DNA from 3 places in the Psychrobacter sp. TWP2-1-2 genome. Region 3 is predicted to be linked to each of the others. Evidence: predicted binding sites of a transcription regulator. Region 3 holds the regulator's gene; each other region holds the start of a gene.
The links. Region 3 encodes PhoB, which activates phosphate uptake and scavenging genes when phosphate is short. Its sites were predicted from a motif close to TGTCATNAANCTGTCATAA; they were not measured.

Region 1 (2,212 bases), on a different contig from region 3:
GCCCATGTCATCGCCGACGACTTCTTTGACTTTATGATTCCACTCGATTTTAATATTACCGTTTTTGACCTTTTCAAACAATTTATCTTGGAGAATTTTTTCGGAGCGTAAGCTATCACGGCGATGCACCAAGGTCACTTCAGCGGCAATGTTAGATAAATATAGGGCTTCTTCAACGGCAGTATTACCACCACCGATGACGGCAACTTTTTGGTCTTTATAAAAGAAACCATCACAAGTTGCACACGCTGATACGCCTAGGCCACGGAATTTGGTTTCTGACTCCAACCCCAAATACTGTGCTGATGCGCCAGTCGAGATAATAAGCGCATCACAAGTGTAGCTACCATTATTACCCGTCAGCTCAAAAGGGCGCACGTTTAAATTGACTTCATTGACATGGTCATAAACCAATTCAGTACCAAAGCGCTCGGCATGGGCTTTCATGCGATCCATCAATGCAGGGCCCGTTAAATCATGCGCATCGCCCGGCCAGTTATCGACTTCAGTGGTGGTGGTTAACTGTCCACCTACTTCCATGCCAGTTACCATGACAGGTTTCAGGTTGGCACGTGCTGCATACACAGCCGCTGCATAACCAGCAGGGCCTGAGCCTAGGATAATGAGTTTTTCGTGACGTGGAGCGGTATTGTCAGTTGCCATGAGTTATTCCTTGCTAAATATAAATGTTAAAAATACGAGTGAGCAATATAATAAAAAACAGTCTTCAAAATTGATGCTAATGGGATTTTCTAATCGCTGCGTGATAATAACATAAGGGCATTGGACGAAAAGTACAAGTTTGCTAAAACAAACACAGGTATGATTACAATCAAAGTATATTTTTCTTGAAATATTATGGTTAGAAACCGCTGGTATTTTATAGGGTTCACCTAATATGACTGTCCTTGTTCTGGTCGTTATATTTTGCAAGTGACATAGGTTGTTGTTTAAACCGTATGATTTTTGCCTAAACCGTATACAGACTGATTTTATTGCACGCTTTCTTTGTAAGACGGTCGCCACTATCCCTATGTATTTGTTATTATAAGAAGTTATGCCAAGTGTGCCAAAGGCAAAAAGAAGTCTGTTGTATATCGCTTTTATAATAGACAATGTTTTCTGTACACTTCGCTAAGTGCGTTTGTATCAGCACTTTATATCCAACCCTTTATCAGCGCTTTATGTCAGCATGATTAGGCTTAGTCATGCATTGGCGACCATTTAGTATTAATAACAAGGCAGATCTTACGTGATATCAGCACCGCTTATTGAGTATTTAAAAAAGGGAATATTTACCCTCCTTGGGTTAATACTGGCCGTCTATCTATTTGTCATTTTGATGACATATACCAGTAACGATCCTAGTTGGTCGCATATCAGTAGCGATATGACCACGATTAATAATGTAGGCGGCGAATCGGGTGCTTGGTTATCTGACTTGCTTTATAGCTTCTTTGGTTTTGGTGCATGGTGGCTGCTGGCGTTTGTGGTTTATGAGTCTATCCTTATTTGGTGGGACAACAAGCCAACGTTTTGGCTGATGCGAGTGGTTGCTTATGTGTTTTTATTATTAAGTGCCAGCGCTTTGTTTGCACAATTGGTGGCGTTAGTACAGCAATTGACCAATCCAGGAACGCTAGGGCTGGAAAGCGTGGCTGGTGGCATTATTGGGTTTGAATTACAGGCGCGTTTGGCACAGCTTTTATCGCAGTGGGGGAGTGTGATTTTCTTGACGGCATTCGTCATTATTACCGCGACTTTTGCCTTTAATATTCATTGGCTAGCGATTTATGAGAAGGTTAAGGCGCTATCGTGGCTTGGCTCAGGGGTGAAGCGTCAGGGTAGAATGCACGATAGCGTATCAACCACGCCAGAAAATATCAATGCCAAGCAAAATGATGAAAACACAGCCAAGAGTAACGCGAAAAAAAACGCAGCCGATCACGAGCAGCTGCCACTTGAATTGCAAGTTGCTGGCAATGCTCAAGCCGTAGACAACAGTGGTCGGTTCAGCAATGTGTTGTCAGAGTTTTTGGCAACGTCAGGGTTGGCTGAGAGCGTTAAAGCTTCTGTAGTTGCCGCAACACAAGCGGCGATGCCTACTTCAGCTGCTAAATCTAGTCGTGAGAATAGTGAACCTGTTCCTGTCTCAGTAGAGACACCTAGCAATACTGTTCAAAATCTTGCGAGTCATACGAATACATCGACG
Region 2 (2,212 bases), on a different contig from region 3:
TCTCAAATAACTACCGGAGAATAGTTATTCGAGAGGATAACTCGAAAGGGACTAGTAAGGCACTGACAAGGTATTAAAGAATATTTAGCAGAAACAGGTTACTGAGCAGGCTTATAAACAGGCTGTCCATCACTGCCTTTTACCTCGTTCCATTTTTCCTTGAATAAGGCCACTGCCGTATCAGAAAATGGGACATAGTCTAGCGCCATGGCGCTGTCATCACCTTGGCTATAAGCCCAATCAAAGAAGTTCAACACGCCAGCTACTTGCTGAGGATTCTCTGGTTGCTTATGTACTAGGATAAAGGTCGCAGCAGCGATCGGCCATGCTTGCTCAGTCTCAGAGTTGGTGATGACTTTATAAAAGCCTGCTTGCTGTGACCAGTCGATATCACCTGCCGCAGCAAATGTCTCAGCAGATGGCTGAACGACGTTGCCAGCAGCGTTTTTCAATGCAGTATGTGACATGTTGTTTTGCTTAGCGTAAGCATATTCCACATAACCGATAGAGTTTTTCATACGGTTGACGTAGCTTGAAACCCCTTCGTTACCTTTACCGCCAGCACCAGTCGCAGACGTTGGCCATTTGACTGTTTTATCAACCCCGACGCTGTCTTTCCAGTCTGGTGAAACCTTGGCAAGATAATCCGTAAAGTTAAACGTTGTCCCTGAACCGTCTGAGCGGAATACCGTCGTGATTGCTGCATCTGGCAAGGTCAAATCTGGGTTCATGGCTTTGATTGCAGGGTCATTCCAGTTGCTAATCTTACCCAAATAGATGTCTGCCAACATTGCACCGTCTAATTTCAACGCGCCCGGCTCAACACCGTCGATGTTTACGATAGGTACAACACCGCCGATAACCGTCGGAAACTGAATCAAGCCTGCTGCGTCTAGCTCTTCAGGCGTCATCGGCGCGTCAGACGCCCCAAAATCGACTGTCTTTGATTCGATTTGTTTGATACCACCAGAAGAGCCAATCGACTGGTAATTGACTTGACCACCGGTAGCAGCGTTATAGTCGTAAGACCATTTAGCATAGATAGGCTGCGGGAACGATGCCCCTGCACCCGTGATATTCATAGCGATATTCTCAGCAGATTTAAAACCTGCTGCAGAAGCAGATGCTGTCTGAGTAGTTGCTTCAGTGGTGGTGACAGCGCTACTGCTATCCGCAGCTGGCTCTGTCGTTTCAGTCGATTTATTACATGCCGTAAGCACTAATGTACAACTAACGGCCACTGCTAATAACGAATAACGCATGTAGGACTCCTAAAGTTTAACAACGATACAAAAAAGCATTGTTTGTGACATGCGTGCTATCTTGCCAAATTTTTATGACAGTTTAATGACAACCTCCAGAATCTTTCATTCGCTTTACATAATATTTAGATAAGCTATCTACAGCTCAGTAATATCAAGTGATTTTAATCACTGGTACTCTAGAGTCGTTCTCATAAAAACATCGAACCTCAAACTCAACGCCTGATATTTTCATCTAAATATCATTAGCCCTCATTGCAGAACTTTGTTAGTATTGAGTTGATTTACAACACTGACAGACTCGGGGTGCGGTGTATTATTGGCTCACTTTTAAGCTTTCTTTATTAAAGTAGTCGCCTTTATACATTCGCTGAGAGATCACCCGCCGAACCTGATGCGGTTAGTACCGACGCAGGGAAGTCTTAAGCACTTTGTTATTTATGACAATGGACGCGTAGAAATACCTTTTTTATCCTCATTACTCCCTTAATGTGCATGATGTACTATTAAGTAGTGAAGACTGATATAAAGCTGCGTCCAACGTTTGATGAGCATCATCCGCGACTATGTTTTTTGGTCGTAGGCTGATGCTCATGAGCTGAATTTGTCTGGATCACAGGTGCTACCCCCGCAGCTACTGGCGGTGTTGCTTTTATTCAAAAACCAACACGCTAGGACAGCATATGACAACTTTATTAGCCACTTCTCCTTCTCAAAAACCTTCTAAGACAGATGCGTTAAAGACCCCTGCTCACCGCAGTGCCAGTGATGCACGCTTTGAAGAAGACGCTCGCGACTTACACCGCATACTCCCCGCCTCCCGTAAAGTCTATATCGAAGGCTCTAGATCCGATATTCAAGTACCCATGCGTGAAATCACCCTTGATCCTACCCCTGTGCAAGGCGTTTCTGAGAACGAATGGGAACAGAACCCACCATTCTATGTTTAT
Region 3 (2,212 bases):
CCGTCGATGCGCAGTGTGTTGGTACGATTGAGCAAGGCATATTGGCTTATATTGGTTTAGGGCCTGATGACGACCTAACAAGCGCCCAGCGCATGGTAGATAAAATCCTCACCTATCGTATTTTTGACAATGATGATGACCCTGCCAAGTACGGCAAACTGGATAAAAATGTCCAGCAAGTTGGTGGCGGACTATTATTGGTATCACAGTTTACGCTAATGGCAAAAACAGACAAGGGTCGTCGCCCTGACTTTGGTGGTGCGATGGTACCTGATGCGGCGCAAGCGTTGTTTGCGCAATTGGTCGCCTATGCCAACACGCAACATCCAAACGTGGCAACGGGTCAGTTTGGTGCCAATATGCAAGTGTCGAGCGTCAATGACGGGCCATTGAATTTCTTGTTAGAAATAAATTGAGTAAACTCAGCATTAGCCGTCACGAGACCTATGAAGCGCTTAAAAGTTGAATGTCATTAAACTGTCATAATTACCCCGTTTAATAGGGAGCAGCAGGCGAGCATTTATCGCCTTTTTTGTCAGCTAAATGTTGTCCTCTAACACTGAGAATGCCGTATGTATAATGAGCAAATTTTGATTGTTGAAGATGAACCTGCGATTCGTGAAATGATCGTCATGACGCTAGAGATGGCGGGATTTGATAGTCTGCAGGCAGCGGATGTATCTGAGGCGCACCAACAAGTGGTCGATCACCGACCTGCGCTGATTTTGCTAGATTGGATGCTACCCGGCGATAAAAGTGGCATTGATTTTTGCCGATTGCTCAAAAACGATGAGCTACTCGCTGAGATACCAGTCATTATGTTGACGGCTAAAAGTGAAGAGGACAGCAAGGTGCATGGCCTCGATGCTGGTGCTGATGATTATATGACCAAGCCTTTTTCGACACGTGAGTTAATATCCAGAATCAAAGCAGTATTGCGGCGTAGTAACGCGCTCAGTAGCGATAAACCTATCGAAATCGGCAATCTGAGCCTTGATCCCAAAAGTCAGCGAGTGACAGCGGCTGGTAAAGTGGTTGATGTCGGGCCTACGGAGTATCGATTACTGGCATTTTTTATGAGTCATCCAGAGCGTGCCTATACGCGGACGCAGCTGCTAGACCAAGTATGGGGCGGTAATGTATATATCGAAGATAGAACCATTGATGTGCATATCAAACGTTTACGGACATTACTACGACCACATCAATGTGATACGTTGATACAGACAGTACGCGGGACAGGCTATCGATTTTCTAGCTTTATTGAACCAATTTAACGGACGGTTTTTATTCGCTATAAAAGCAGTATGTTAATCGCAGCACAGTGAAAAACGGCGAATAGTGATAAGGATGATGGATGAACACCCTAATATCGGCTCAAGGCGACCAACAAAATAAGTCACTGCTAGCAACTCAGCAGAATACAACGGATCAACTCAAAAAAATTAGAAGCGCACTACGCGCATTGCGTGATGCGGTGGTTTTGCTCAATGACGATGATGGGCTTGAATGGTGGAATCAGGCTGCCGAAGATTTAATGTTGTTACAGTTGTCAGATAAAGGTAAGTGCATCTTTGACTTTATCAGTGCGCCTGAATTTCGTCAGTATTATCAGGCGACGACTAACCCTAACGATGGTGCTCAGGATGGTGTACACATTGTCTCGTGGCGCGCGCCCAAGCGTTATTTAAAGTGTGAGCTCACGCCTTTTGGCGATGAGAAGCTGCTCATTATTTATGATGTGACGCGCTTGCATCATTTAGAGGAGATGCGCCGCGATTTTGTGGCGAATGTCTCGCATGAGTTACGCACACCGTTGACCGTCATGATGGGTTATCTAGAAAATTTTTCGGATCAGCCAGATATGCCGCCGCATTGGAAGCGCGGATTTGAGCTGATGAGCCAACAGACTGCGCGTATGAATAGAATTGTGAATGACTTATTGCTGTTATCTCGCATCGAAATCGAAGAAACCCATGAGCTCAGTTATATTGACATGACCAAGCTGCTGACCCATGTTTATGATGATGCGCAAGCGTACAATCAAGAGTATGGGCATACCATTCACTTGCAGATAGATACTTATGACGGACTGTATGGCTCAGAGATGTATCTAAATAGTGCGCTTTCTAATCTGGTGATTAATGCCATCAAATACACGCCCAAGGGCGGTAATATCGCCATTAGCTGGACAAAAACGTCAGAAGGTTGC

Region 1: the regulator PhoB is predicted to act here: its motif matches at 1,172-1,190, upstream of ACP7AE_RS07450 (DNA translocase FtsK).
Region 2: the regulator PhoB is predicted to act here: its motif matches at 1,335-1,353, upstream of pstS (phosphate ABC transporter substrate-binding protein PstS).

What each region holds. Positions count from the first base shown of each region.
Region 1 covers NZ_JAFCVA010000006.1:100,662-102,873, reverse strand. Annotated here, with positions in the region: gene trxB (thioredoxin-disulfide reductase) at 1-663, opposite strand, end outside; gene ACP7AE_RS07450 (DNA translocase FtsK) at 1,253-2,212, shown strand, end outside.
Region 2 covers NZ_JAFCVA010000005.1:101,279-103,490, reverse strand. Annotated here, with positions in the region: gene pstS (phosphate ABC transporter substrate-binding protein PstS) at 99-1,262, opposite strand; TPP riboswitch at 1,555-1,697, shown strand; gene thiC (phosphomethylpyrimidine synthase ThiC) at 1,946-2,212, shown strand, end outside.
Region 3 covers NZ_JAFCVA010000002.1:314,285-316,496, reverse strand. Annotated here, with positions in the region: gene dtd (D-aminoacyl-tRNA deacylase) at 1-416, shown strand, start outside; gene phoB (phosphate regulon transcriptional regulator PhoB) at 573-1,277, shown strand; gene phoR (phosphate regulon sensor histidine kinase PhoR) at 1,358-2,212, shown strand, end outside.